2 linked regions of the Desulfofalx alkaliphila DSM 12257 genome follow. Each later gene encodes a partner of the first gene's protein in a complex. Links are inferred from orthologs where the notes say so. Each region holds a gene or a part of one and is shown on either strand. Other genes may lie near its edges.

What was found.
Region 2: the proteins of uvrA (region 1) and mfd are in contact, whole or in part, in a crystal structure (PDB 4DFC), measured with the Escherichia coli proteins. The link is inferred for Desulfofalx alkaliphila DSM 12257 from one-to-one orthologs.

What each region holds. Positions count from the first base shown.
Region 1 is NZ_JONT01000017.1:25,535-32,428, forward strand. Bases 1,941-5,353 are described here. They hold uvrA (excinuclease ABC subunit UvrA), read right to left. Parts: upstream 4,982-5,353; coding sequence 2,141-4,981; downstream 1,941-2,140. Other genes in these bases: BR02_RS0109965 (ABC transporter permease), read left to right, coding at 1,941-2,144; uvrB (excinuclease ABC subunit UvrB), read right to left, coding at 5,096-5,353. Also shown: BR02_RS0109960 (ABC transporter permease), read left to right, coding at 1-942; more of BR02_RS0109965, read left to right, coding at 939-1,940; more of uvrB, read right to left, coding at 5,354-6,894. UniProt on the Escherichia coli protein: The UvrABC repair system catalyzes the recognition and processing of DNA lesions. UvrA is an ATPase and a DNA-binding protein. A damage recognition complex composed of 2 UvrA and 2 UvrB subunits scans DNA for abnormalities.
Region 2 is NZ_JONT01000015.1:48,716-56,308, reverse strand. What follows is about bases 3,482-7,593. They hold mfd (transcription-repair coupling factor), read right to left. Parts: upstream 7,228-7,593; coding sequence 3,682-7,227; downstream 3,482-3,681. Other genes in these bases: pth (aminoacyl-tRNA hydrolase), read right to left, coding at 7,361-7,593; BR02_RS0109410 (peptidylprolyl isomerase), read right to left, coding at 3,482-3,622. In the rest of the region: BR02_RS0109425 (HU family DNA-binding protein), read right to left, coding at 1-216; bifunctional methyltransferase/pyrophosphohydrolase YabN, read right to left, coding at 323-1,828; spoVT (stage V sporulation protein T), read right to left, coding at 1,898-2,458; more of BR02_RS0109410, read right to left, coding at 2,615-3,481. UniProt on the Escherichia coli protein: Couples transcription and DNA repair by recognizing RNA polymerase (RNAP) stalled at DNA lesions. Mediates ATP-dependent release of RNAP and its truncated transcript from the DNA, and recruitment of nucleotide excision repair machinery to the damaged site.

The sequences.
Region 1 (6,894 bases):
GATAACTTGCAAGTGGTGGCCTACCCCGAAAGCTACCCCCAGTTACAGCAGTTAATTGAGCGGGGCGATGCCGTTGTGGGGGTAGTGATACCGGAAAACTTGGCCGCCCATACGGCCTTAAGGCGGCAAGGCCAGGTATATGCAGTGGTGGACGGCAGCAATCTGGTTTACGCCACCAACGCCGTCAGTGACCTTTTGCGAACCACCCGCACCATGGGGGCAGAGTTGGGGGTAAAATCGCTGGTGGCCCAGGGTGTGCACATTGACGAAGCCAGCAATGTTTTCTTGGGCGCCGACTTCCGTGAAGAGGCCTGGTTTAACCCCACCTTAAACTACGCCCACTTCCTACTGCTGGCCCTGGCACTGAACATCTGGCAGCAGTGTTGTATGCTGGCATCCTGTATGAACATTATCGGTGAAACCGGCCGCAAAAGCTGGTATCAAATTAAAATGTCCGGCATATCCAAAACCAGGCTTTTTACCGCCAAGTCCATTACACATATTACCGTTTTTATGCTCATGGTGGCACCTATTTATTTCATATCCTTTGGGGTGTTAAAACTGCCCCTTGCCGGCGGTATTTTACCGCTCTTGCTGCTTACATTTTTCTTCATTGTGGCGGTGCACAGCGTGGGCACCTTAATGTCCGGCCTTGCCCGCAATGCAGTGGACGCTTCCCGGCTGGGGATGGCCACAGCCCTGCCTTCCTTTGTGGTCAGCGGCTACACCTGGCCTCTGGAAGCAATGCACCCCTTTTTGCAAACGGCCGTTAAAATAGTGCCCCAAACCTGGTTTTTCCAAGGTTTAAACTATTTAACCTTTAAAGACCCCGGTTGGGAGTTTATGCTGCCCTTCTTTGGCGCACTGGCACTGATTGCTGTCATTTGTTACGGTGCGGCGGCAATTGTAACCGGCGGACCGGTGAGGAGGTTATTGGGATGAAGCAAGTTTTAAACATTGCCTACTATGAGGTGCGCCATATACTAAAGGACCATATTTTACTGCTGCTGGTTGCTGCGGTACCCTTGTTTTATGCCGCCTTGTTTGGCGCGGCCTTTATCTCAGGGGTGCTAAAGGATATTCCCACCGGCGTGGTGGACTTAGACAATTCCACCGTCAGCCGGGAAATAGTCACCGCCTACAAAAACAGCCCCTATTTTAAAGTCCTTGACCAAATACAGACCTATCCCCAATTGGAAGAAGCCATGAGACAGGGCACTGTGCGGTCGGGAATAGTGATACCCGAGGGTTTCAGCAGCGATCTTGCCCACCGCCGCAGCAATGAAGTTTTAATTGTATACGACGGTTCAAACTTAATTTGGGGCTACAACGTAAGAAAAAACGCCTTGGATGTGATAACCGATTTTAACGCCGGGCACAGCGCCGCCTACCTGGCCGGGATGGGTATGGCCGAACATGAAATTGCAAATACCTTAGACAGCATTTCGCTAAATTACGAGGTGTGGTATAACCCCACCTACAGCTATGTTAATTTCTTGTTTATGGGTATCTTAATTATGATTATTCACCAGGTGGGTTTGCTCACCAGCAGCCTAACGGTAACCCGGGAAAAGGAAAAAAACAGCTGGATACAGTTTTTAAGTTCACCCATAGCCCGGTGGAAAATCTTTGCGGGCAAGTGTTTACCCTACTTTGTTGCCAACACCGTCAATTACTGCCTGCTCCTGTGGATAGCCGCCAACATCATGCAGGCTAAGGTTGCCGGCTCCCTGGCCCTTGTATTTCTATTGGGCCTCTTGTTTAACCTCTTTATTGTGTCCGCCGGATTTTTTATTTCCTTGCACGCCCCCAATTCACTGCAGGTTACCAGATACCTGCTGCCAATGGCCTTCCCCATCTTTATGATTTCAGGCTTCACCTGGCCTAAAACCCATATCCCGGCGGCAATTAACGGCCTGGCCAAACTGCTGCCCTTCACCTGGATGGCCGAAGGCTTTAGAATGGTAACCCTTAAAGAGCTGGGCCTGGCCCATGTACTGCCCAACCTTTTGGCCCTATCGGCCATGGCAGCCTTAACACTCTTTTTTGCACTGACCTTTGACAAAAAAAGAAAGCCGCCGAAAACCGGCGACCTTTCAGTAAACTGCCAAAGCTCAGTACCCACAAAGGGTAACTGTCTCTAGCGGCGGACAATCCTGTCCGCCCTGCTTTTTTCCAAGACCGGTTTTAAAAACTGACCGGTGTAGGAATGTTCTATCCGGGCCACCTCTTCCGGGCTGCCGGCGGCTATAACTTGGCCGCCCTTGTCTCCCCCTTCGGGACCCAAATCAATGATATAATCCGCTGTTTTAATAACATCCAGGTTGTGCTCAATTACCACCACTGTGCTGCCGTTGTCCACCAGGCGGTGCAGCACCTGCAGCAGGCGGTGAATGTCGGCGGCATGCAAGCCGGTGGTGGGTTCGTCCAAAATGTACATGGTCCTGCCATTGCCCCGGCGGGACAACTCGGTGGCCAGTTTTACCCTTTGGGCTTCTCCGCCGGAAAGTTCAGTGGCCGGCTGACCCAAGCGAATGTATCCCAGCCCCACGTCTTGCAGGGTCTGTAACTTCCGGTGAATGCGGGGGATGTTCTTAAAAAACTCCACCGCCGTATCCACCGTCATATTCAACACATCCGAAATATTCTTCCCCTTATATTTAACCTCCAGGGTTTCCCGGTTATAGCGGTGGCCCTTACACACTTCACAGGGCACATATACGTCCGGCAAAAAGTGCATCTCGATCTTAATAATACCGTCACCCTGACAGGCCTCGCAGCGCCCACCCTTTACGTTAAAACTAAAGCGCCCGGGTTTGTAACCCCTCAAATTGGCCTCGGGCAGCTGGGCATACAATTCCCTAATATAGGTGAACAGGCCGGTGTAGGTGGCCGGGTTAGACCGGGGCGTTCTGCCAATGGGGGCCTGGTTAATATCAATCACCTTTTCCAGGTATTCAATGCCCAGTATATCATCATGCTTGCCGGGGCGACTTTTAGCCCGGTGCAGCTTTTGGGCCAGCCGTTTATACAGCACCTCATTTATCAGGGTGCTTTTGCCGGAACCGCTGACGCCGGTAATGCAGGTAAATACCCCCAAGGGGATGGCAACATCAATATTCTTTAAGTTGTGTTCTTTTGCCCCGATAATCCTTATTTCTTCACCCTTGGATTGGCGGCGTATCTCCGGCACCGGAACTGCCCTGCGCCCGCTGAGGTATTGCCCGGTCACCGACTGCTCATTGTTAATGATGTCCTCCGGCCTGCCCTCTGCCACCACCAAGCCGCCCCTTTCACCGGCACCGGGGCCAATGTCAATAACATGATCGGCAGCCAAAATGGTGTCCTCATCGTGTTCCACCACTATTAAGGTGTTGCCCATATCCCGCAGGCGTTCCAAGGTGCGCAGCAGTCTCATGTTGTCCCGCTGATGCAGGCCGATGCTGGGCTCATCTAAAATATACAGGACACCCATTAGGCCGGAGCCAATTTGGGTGGCCAGCCTGATGCGCTGGGCTTCGCCGCCGGACAGGGTGCTGGCCATCCGATCCAGGGTCAGATAGTCCAGGCCCACGTTTACCAAGAAACCCAAGCGCTCGTTAATTTCCTTTAGTATTTGCCTGGCAATCACTTTTTCCCGCTCGGTGAAATCAACCTCTTGAAAAAACTCCCGGATCTTAAGCACCGTCATACCGGTAACTTCAATAATATTTTTACCGCCAATAAGCACCGCCAGGGCTTCGGGCTTTAAGCGGGCCCCACCGCAGGCCGGGCAGCTTTTAACGGTAACATACTTTTCCATCTCCCGCCGGCGCCACTCCGACGCCGTTTCCTGGTACAGCCTGCCGATGTTGTTCACCACACCCTCGAAGGCTGTCCGGTATTTGCGGACTTTGCCAAACCTGTCCCGGTAGCTAAACTCTATTTCTTCCTTACCGCTGCCATAGAGAATGATGTCTAAATCTTCCTTTTTCATTTCTTCCACCGGCACATCCAAGCTAAAGCCATAGTGGTCAGCCACCGTCTCCAGATATCTGAGGCCGCTGGCACTCTTTATCCACCCTTCAATGGCTCCTTCTTTGATGGATTTGCTCTTATCGGGTATTATCAATTCGGCATCCACTTCTTCATAGGTACCGAGGCCGGTGCAAAGGGAACAGGCACCAAAGGGGCTGTTGAAGGAAAAGAGCCGGGGGGTGATTTCGCTGATGCCGATGCCGCAGTCCACACAGGCAAAATTTTCACTGAAAATCCGGGGTTCGCCGTCCACCACGTCAGCCAGCACCAGGCCTCCGCCGGTCTTTAGGGCCGTCTCCAGTGAATCGGCCAGGCGTTTTTCAACGCCCTCTCGAATTATCAGCCTGTCCACCACCACTTCAATGGTGTGTTTTTTGTTTTTTTCCAACTTTATTTCTTCGGTTAACTCCCGCAGTTGGCCGTCAATCCGCACCCGCACATAACCGCTCTTTTTAATATCCTCCAAAACTTTGAGGTGCTCACCCTTTTTACCCCGCACCACCGGGGCCAGCAGCTGTATTTTGGTTCTCTCCGGCAGTTCCATTAACCGGTCAACCATCTGCTGTACCGTTTGCTGGGTGATGGGCTTGCCGCAGTTGGGACAGTGGGGCCTGCCCACCCTGGCATACAAGAGCCTCAGGTAGTCGTAAATTTCTGTCACTGTGCCCACCGTACTGCGCGGGTTTTGACTGGTGGTTTTTTGGTCAATGGATATGGCCGGGGATAAGCCTTCAATGTAGTCCACATCGGGCTTTCTCATTTGTCCTAAAAACTGCCGGGCATAGGCCGAAAGAGATTCCACATAGCGGCGCTGCCCTTCGGCATAAATGGTGTCAAAGGCCAGGGAACTTTTACCGGAGCCGGAAAGACCGGTGATAACCACCAGTTTATCCCGCGGTATTTCCACATCAATGTTCTTCAGGTTATGAACCCGGGCGCCCTTAACCACAATTTTATCAAGCATTAAAAATTCCTCCATCAATTAGGTCTAATACAATTATAACCGGCTGGCACAGCAATAACAAGAACGTTTGTTCTAAAACCCTGCAAATTTTACAGCTTTAAACCCCGCATAAACCTATAATTCCTTGGGCACGCCCCGCAGCCTTAACCTCAGCTCAATGATGGCATCCCTCAATTGGGCTGCCTTTTCAAACTCCAGCTCCCTGGCTGCCTCTTTCATTTCTTTTTCCAGGTCGGCAATGAGCTTTTTCAGGTCTTTCTTGCTCATCTTATCCACCTTGCTGCCGGCGGTGTATTTTGCCGGCTCCTCTGCCGCCTTGGTGGCTTCGATGATTTCCCGCACAGCCTTGCGAATGGTTTGGGGCACAATATTGTGCTCTTTGTTATAGGCAATTTGCTTTTGGCGGCGCCGCTCTGTTTCGCCCAGGGCCTTTTCCATGGACTTGGTAATTTTATCGGCATACATTATTACCTTGCCCTGGGCATTTCTTGCGGCCCGGCCGATGGTCTGGATCAAAGAGCGTTCGCTGCGCAGGTAGCCTTCCTTGTCGGCATCTAAAATGGCCACCAAACTTACCTCCGGCAGGTCTAAACCTTCCCGCAGCAGGTTGATGCCCACCAGCACGTCAAACTCACCCAAACGCAAGTCCCGCAGTATTTCCATCCGCTCGATGGTATTGATGTCCGAGTGCAGGTAGCGCACCTTGATACCCATTTCCCTAAAATAGTCCGTCAAGTCCTCGGCCATTTTTTTAGTGAGCGTAGTCACCAGCACCCGCTCATCCCGCTCTATCCGCAGACGGATTTCCCCGTACAAGTCGTCAATTTGACCCCGGGTGGGACGCACAAATATTTCCGGATCCACCAGGCCGGTGGGTCGAATAATTTGCTCCACCACCGCATCGCTGTGTTCCCTTTCGTAGGGGCCCGGTGTGGCGCTTACGTAAATGCGCTGGCCCACCCGCTCCTCAAATTCGGAAAATTTTAAGGGACGGTTGTCCAAGGCCGAGGGCAGTCTAAAGCCGTGTTCTATCAGGCTCATCTTCCGGGAGCGGTCACCCTCATACATGGCCCCCACCTGGGGTATGGCCACGTGGGATTCGTCAATTACCATTAAAAAATCGTCGGGAAAGAAATCCAGCAAGGTGTAAGGGGGTTCCCCCGGTGCCCTGCCGGTGAGATGACGGCTGTAGTTTTCAATTCCGTTGCAATAGCCCACCTCGCGCATCATTTCAATGTCATAATTGGTGCGCTGCTCCAATCGCTGGGCTTCCAGCAATTTCCCCGCATCCCTCAACTCCTTGAGCCGCTCTTCCAGCTCCTCTTCAATGGTCACAATGGCCCGCTCCATCCTCTCTTGGGAGGTGGCAAAGTGACTGGCCGGGAAAACCGAAATGTGGCTGCGCCGGCCCAATATCTCCCCGGTGAGCACATCAAATTCAACCATTTTTTCTATCTCATCCCCAAACATCTCTATGCGCAGCGCCCTTTCGGTGGCCGAAGCGGGGAAAATCTCAATGACGTCCCCCCTCACCCGGAAGGTACCCCGGGTAAAGTTAAGATCGTTGCGGTCGTATTGGATGTCCACCAGTTTGCGTAAAATGGCATCCCGGTCATAGATTCCCCCGCTGCGCAGGGACAGCACCAGCTTGCTGTATTCTTCCGGGTTGCCCAAACCATAAATACAGGACACACTGGCCACCACAATAACGTCCCGCCGCTCAAAAAGGGCGCAGGTGGCAGAGTGGCGCAGTTTATCTATTTCGTCGTTAATGCTGCTGTCCTTTTCAATATAAGTATCCGTTTGCGGAATATAGGCTTCCGGCTGATAGTAGTCATAGTAGCTAACAAAGTATTCCACCGCATTGTTCGGAAAAAACTCCATAAACTCGCTGCACAATTGGGCGGCCAAGG
Region 2 (7,593 bases), on another replicon or contig:
GGCAATGGTTATTTCTTCACCGGTTTGTGGGTTGCGGCCCTTGCGCGCTGCACGCTCCCTGATTTCAAAGGTGCCAAAGCCAATCAGTTGTACCTTGTCGCCCGACGCCAACGCCTCTGTAACACTTTCCAGCACTGCAGTAACTGCCCTTTCGGCGTCCTTTTTTGTCAGTTCCGTTTTCTCTGCAACGCTAGAAATCAACTCTGCCTTGTTCACTAAAAATACCTCCTCCAGAATTCATCATGAATTTCCATAAATTCCATGAACACTTCGATAAAACACGCTTATTTCCTTCCGCTTAACAAACATTTCCTGCAATTTATTAATTATTTTTCCCATCTTTTTTGCCTTCCAAACCCTTGGCACTGTTCCACCAGTAATCCATCTCCTCCAGGGTCATGTTTTTTAGGTCTTTCCCCCCTTGCCGGGCCTTTTCTTCTATGTACTGAAACCGGCGCACAAACTTTCCGTTTGTGCCGTTAAGGGCCCCTTCAGCATCTACATCCAGCAGCCTGCCCAGGTTAACCACTGCAAACAGCAAGTCTCCCAGTTCAGAGGCAATTTCTTCCTTTTTCTTGTCTTCAATTGCCTTACAAAGCTCAAGAATTTCTTCGTTAACCTTCTCCAGGGCACCGGTATAATCCGGCCAATCAAAGCCCACCCGGGCTGCCCTGGTTTGCAGTTTGGCGGCCCTTGCCAGGGCAGGCAAGCCCTTTGGTATATTGTCCAATAAGGACTTTGCCCCCTCGCCCTGCCGCTCCTCCTCTTTAATCTTATCCCAATTTACCAAAACCTCATCACTGGTCCGCAAGCTAAGGTCGCTAAAGACATGGGGATGGCGGCGAATCATTTTTTCCGTTATTGCTTCTACCACATCATTAATGTTAAACTGCTCTTTTTCCCTGGCTATTTGCGCATGGAAAACAATTTGTAAAAGTAAGTCTCCCAACTCCTCACATATTTTATGCGCATCAGCTGTGTCCAGGGCCTCCATCACCTCGTAGGTCTCTTCCACCAGGTACGGTTTTAAACTCTGATGGGTCTGCTCCTTGTCCCAGGGGCAACCGCCGTCGGATCTCAGTGTTGCCATTACATTTACCAAAGGATCTAAAGGATATACACACCCATCCTTATTTTTACCTGCCGGCTTGGCCAGGGCCGGTACAAAAAGGCTGGTTAGGTGATCCACCCACTGATGCCTGTCCACTTGATACAAGGGCATTGGTGCCAGCCTTTCTTCACCGGGAATTCCCGCCCCCCGAATAAGCACCACGGGATGATCGTCCGGGTAGTAGTCCATCAAGGTCAGCTTCACTTCGGCGGCCACCAGGGGGGAATATACCTGTGTAATGACTGCGGCCACCGTCACGTCGGGCCTTTTTTCCCCCAGCGCCAACCCATCCAACACCTGCAAACCCCTATTGGGGTCATAGGGGATGGCATTAAAAATGGCATCTAAAAAACTGGCACCGGGTAAAATTTCCACCTCAATACCCTGCTCCTTGGCTCCGGCCATTATTAACTGCACCGTATCCTCGGCAACCAGCGGGTGCCCCGGCACCGCGTATAAGACTTTACCCTTCCGGGCTTCCAGCAGCACCCTATGGGCAATCTGCCTGTAGAGCTCCTGAAAGTTTGCGGCCTCTTCATAGTATTTATCAAAGGATTCAAATACAATCCCCTGGCTCTGCAAATAAGGCACCACCGGATGCACCTTGGTGCGCAGCAATATCCGCGGGGATTCTTGCAAAGCTTTAATGACCCCCAGGGTTAAAAAGTCTTTGCTTCCCGGCCCCAGCCCGGCAATAGTTATTTTGTTACCGCTCATTAGCCCACCACCGATAATTTAATACATTTGATACCTTAAATATTTAAAGGAGGCCCATGGCCTCCTTTCCTATTGTTCCATTTGTTTGGCTAAAAAACCTGCCGCTGTTTCCGCTAATTTTAATTCCATTTCATCCATTTTGACATCGCTCTCCTTGGAGGCAAGAATCACCGCGCCAATGGGATCGCCCTCGGAGATGATGGGTGCAATTACCACACAGGAGTATTTACACTCACCGTCATCAATTATGGCACCCTCTTTACAGTGGGGATCCTCCGCAGGGTCATTTACTATAATGGCTTTCCGGTCTTCCATTACCTTTTCCACCGCCGGACCCACAGGTTTGTTTAGCAGCTCTTTCTTTGGTGCACCGGACACTGCTATAATGGTATCTCTATCCGCTATACAGGCTATATGCCCCAAGGCCTCGTGCAAAGAATCAGCATACTCTTTAGCAAAATCGCCCAGCTCGCCAATGGGAGAATATTTCTTTAGGATCACTTCGCCTTCCCTGTCCACAAAAATTTCTAATGGGTCGCCCTCTCTGATACGCAACGTTCTACGGATTTCCTTTGGTATTACAACCCTTCCCAAATCATCTATACGACGAACTATTCCCGTTGCCTTCATGTATTTCCCTTCCCTCCTTTTTTCTGCATGATTCACGCGAAATAACTTTCTGTGTTAGTATATAACCGGAGGTTTGCATTTATTCATATTTTACCAATGTTGATAAATAATTTTCGGCTTTTAGGGGTTTGTCTATCTTTTTGCCGAAATGTCACTTTATACCAAAGCTTCTTTATTTATCTCTGCCTTGTCCCTTACATCATCCATGAATTCAACAAAAAATTCCTGCTTGCTCTGTTCAAACAAATTTGTTTCAATCAGTGCCCTTACCTCTTCAAAGGGAGCCTCTTTAGCCGGTACAACCTTATCCAGCTTAATAACATGATAGCCAAATTGGCTTCGCACCGGTTCCTTTGTATATTCACCCTTGGAGAGGTTTGCCGCTGCCCTGGCAAAATCAGGATCTGTCATTCCGGCCTGCGGTGAAAATACGTAGATACCCCCTTCCTCTTTGGTTCCGGTATCTTCAGATTTTTCTTGTGCCAGCTGTGCAAATTCCCTGCCTTGATTTAACTCTTCAATTACCTCAACGGCCAAAGCCTTGGCTTCCTCTTCACTGCGCTGCACAGGAATGGCTGGGTTTTCATCTTCGTTTACATAGAAAAGAATATGCCTCACTTCCAGCTGTTCCGGTGTGGTGAATTGAGCTTTATTTTGCTGGTAGTATTCCCTGACTTGCTCTTCACTAATCTCTTTTACATCCTCTGTTATTTTTTGGTATAAGTTTTCCATTGCCAGGGCCGTTAAGATATCTTGATAAAGCTCCCCCTCGTCCTTATAAAACATGTTCAAAGCTTTCTTATACTCTTTTTCGGAAGGGTAAGAGGCTTTAATTGCTTCAATCTCCTTATTTATTTCGTCCTCAGTGGGCAGCACCCCTTGTGCCTCTGCCTGCTGGCGTATCAAGGCCGCATCAATTAATTCATTGAGCACCTGCTCCCTAAGGGTTGCCTCGTATTCTTTCCCCTCATCGCTTTCAAAGCTCAACCCCTGCTGCTCAAGATTTTCTTTAACCAGGGCCAGCCTTTTGTCAAACAGTTCCATACTGATCTCTTCACCGTTAACGGTGGCCGCCACCCGCTGCTTTTGGCCACATCCCACTGTAATAAGCAGTAATACCGCCATGCAGATAATAAATAAGCGCCTTGCATTAAAAATTTTCATGCCAATACTCCCTTCATTCTAAAATAACCGCCTAAACCCAAGAAACTACAATTTACACATTAAGCTATTTGCTTAATAAAGTCCATTAACATTTTTAGGGAACCCACATCAACCTGTTTTAGGTCCCTGGACTTCAATTGGATTTCAAATTCATCGCCCAGGTTATTAAATTTAAGCCTGTTGCGATAAAGCTCCCCTAATTTTACCAGCTTCCCTGCATCCAGGGGCGGTTCCGGACCAAAGGCAAATCGATAAACAGCCCTTTGGTAGGTGATGGATTTAATCCTAAGTTTGGCGGCCATAACTCTCAACCGGCAAACCATCAATAGGCGCTGCACAGGCTCCGGCAATTCCCCGTACCGATCCATCAGCTCATCTTCCAATTCCGCCAGCTCTTCCAGACTTTTTATTTCAGCAAGGCGGCGGTAAATTTCTACCTTTTGGCCGGCTTCTTTAATATAGTCTTCAGGTATATAAGCATCCACCGGCAGCTCAACTGCCGTTGCAAGGGGTTTTTCTATTACCTCACCCTTGGCTTCCTGTACCGCCTCCTCCAGCATGCGGCAGTATAAGTCAAAACCCACCTCGGCAATATGGCCATGCTGCTCTACACCTAAAATATTTCCGGCACCCCTGATTTCCAGGTCCCGCATGGCAATTTTATAACCGGAGCCAAGATCAGTAAATTCCCTAATGGCTGACAGTCTCTTTTCTGCCACCTCGGTAAGCACCTTTTCCCTTCTAAAGGTTAGGTAGGCGTAAGCCAGGCGGTTAGTGCGGCCCACCCGGCCCCTCAGTTGGTATAATTGAGCCAGGCCAAACTTGTCTGCATCCTTTACTATTAGAGTATTTACATTGGAAATGTCCAAGCCCGTTTCAATAATGGTGGTGCATATCAGCACATCATACCGGCCCTCCATAAAGTCCAGCATTACCCGCTCCAATTGGTCCTCTTTCATCTGACCGTGGGCCACCACAAAACGGGCCTCCGGCACCAATTCCCTAAGCCACTTGTGCACGGTATCCAGTTCAGCAACCCGGTTATGAACAAAATAGACCTGTCCCCCCCGGTTGATTTCCCTCTTAATGGCCTCCCTGATCATAATGGGGTCTTCCTCCAGCACATAGGTCTGCACCGGAAACCGCTCCTCCGGGGGAGTTTCCAGCAGGCTGGTATCCCGCACCTTCACCAGCGACATATGGAGGGTGCGGGGAATTGGGGTGGCCGTCAAGGTCAGCACATCCACCGTCTCCCGCAGTTGCTTCAGTTTTTCCTTGTGGGCAACCCCAAAGCGCTGTTCCTCATCCACCACCAAGAGGCCCAAATCTTTAAATTTAACATCGGCCTGCACCAAGCGGTGTGTGCCAATAACTATATCCACCGTACCATCCTTTAGGCCGGCCAACACCTGACGCTGTTCCTTAGGGGTTCTAAACCTCGACAGCACCTCAATATTTATTGGGTAGGGGGCAAATCTTTCCCGGAAGGTGTTGTAGTGCTGTTGGGCCAAGATGGTGGTGGGTACCAGCACCGCCACTTGCTTGTCTTCGTTTACCGCCTTGAAGGCCGCCCGCAGGGCCACTTCTGTTTTACCGTAACCAACATCGCCGCACAGCAGCCTATCCATGGGTCTGGGGGCTTCCATGTCTTTTTTGACCTCTTGAATGGCCTTTAGCTGATCAGGGGTCTCTTCATAGGGAAAGGACATTTCAAATTCCTTTTGCCACACGGTATCTTCCCCAAAGGCATAACCCTTTGAAGCCTGTCTTTTAGCATATAAGCGCAAAAGGTCTTCGGCCATTTCCCTTACCGCTTGGCGCACCTTGCCCTTGGCCCTGTTCCATTCACTGCCGCCTAATTTTGAAAGTTTAGGCGTTACCCCTTCATTGCCGAGGTAGCGCTGCAAGAGCCCCACCTGATCCGTGGGCACATACACCTTATCATCACCGGCAAATTTAACAATTAAATAGTCCCTCTGTATGCCGCCGATGTCTAAGGTGGTAACCCCCAAATACCTGCCAATGCCGTGGTTAACATGGACAACATAATCGTTAACCTTTAGATCTTCAAAGGGGGCAAACCTGTTATCGGTCCTTTGCTGCCTGTATTTAGGTCTCTTGCGCTGGCCGTAAATCTCCTTTTCTGTAATTAACACCAGGCGGGCGCCGGGCAGTTCAAAGCCGGCGGAAAGTTGTCCCTTTGTAATAATTACATTGCCCGGCACCACCTGGTCGGTTAAAGGATCCAGGTAAACAGCATCTATCCGGTTTTCCTTTAGGGTCTCCAGTAAGTTTTTCGCCCGCTGGTCACTGCTTACCTGCAGCACCACCGAATTATTTTTTCTCCGCCAGTGTTTTATTTCTTCACTGAGAACATCGGTGTTGCCTAAGAAGGGGTGCATGGCCTTGGCGGTAAAATTTATTATATTGCTTATTTTCAGATGATGGGCACTGCGGGGCAAGAAGGAGAAGTGCAGGCAGTTTCTCTTTTCCATCCGCTCTAAAAGCTGACGCCATTCCAAATAAACCCCGTGTTGGGCAGGCAAAACCTTACCCTTACTCAAGAGTTCACCATGGATTTCCGCCCGCTCTTTTTGTATTGTTTCTGCCACCTCTTTGGTGCGGATGGGGTCATCCACCAGCACACAGGCCCCCGCCGGCAAATAGTCCAATATATTTGCCACGCGGGGGTAAAGGTAGGGCAGTAATTGTTCAATGCCTTCAAAGTAAACCGGCTGCTCCATCCGACTTAACCAAGATTCCACCTGGGCGGCCAATTGGTGTTGGGCATCCACCGTGGCACTTCTAAACAGCCTCTTTTGTTGGCTTTGGTAGTCTGACCGTATTCGCTCCCGCCCCTCAGACCAGCTTTTTTCAGTGAGCACCGTTTCCTTGGCGGGGGTTATTTCTATTTCAAATAAGTTCTCCACCGATCTTTGGGAAACCGCATCAAAGGTGCGAATGGAGTCTATTTCGTCTCCCCACAGCTCAATGCGCACCGGTTCCCTTCCGGTCATGGGATAGATGTCAAGGATGCCGCCCCGGACAGAAAATTGCCCCAGGCCTTCCACCATCTCTGCCCGCTCATAGCCAATGGCCGCTAAAAACCTTTGCAGCCGCTGCAGATCCACCTGATCGCCCGGTTTTAGCAGTTGGCGCTGTTTTTTATAGGTCTCTAGGGGCACCAGCCTGCGCATAACGGATTCCACCGGGGCCACCACCACCGGATTATGATCCTTTGCCAGCAATTCCAATACCTCTAGCCGTTGGGAAATAACATCCACACTGCGCGACAGCACCTCAACGGGCATGGGCTGCCATACCGGGTAGGTAACCACCCGGCGCCCGGGTAAAAGGGCTTTTAAATCATCGACCAAGGTGTTTGCTTCCGTTTCCGTGGGGGTAATTACCAGCATGGGCCCTTTTTTTAGGGCAATTACACCGGCCATGACCAGGGCCTGCTGGGTGCCACTGAGCCCAAAGACCATTTGCTGGCTGGCTTCGGCCTTGATAGACTTTATTAAAGTGTTAAATTCCGGCAGCCTTTCCAGGGGTTTTAACAAGCCGGTCAGTGCAGTCTTCTTCATAGCCTCCATGTTTTCCATCACAAAAAGGACTTTAGCAACTGCTAAAGCCCTCTCACTCCTTTTGTAACATTATCTTGAGTCATAACAGGCACTCCCATTATATATTACCCTCTTGCTGACGGTCAATAATTGGCAACAGAGAGCTTATATATTAACCATTATATTTGTTCATGGCGGTATTAATACCATGCATCACCAAGGCCTCTGCCGCCTCCGCCGCCAAGGCAAGTGTTTTTTCCATTTGGTCCCATTCTTCGGTAGAGAATTTGCCCAGCACATAATTGACGGCATCCACGGCGGGACGACCGATGCCAATACGAATGCGGGGAAAGTTATTGGTGCCCAAGTGGGCAATAATAGATTTCATGCCGTTGTGGCCGCCGG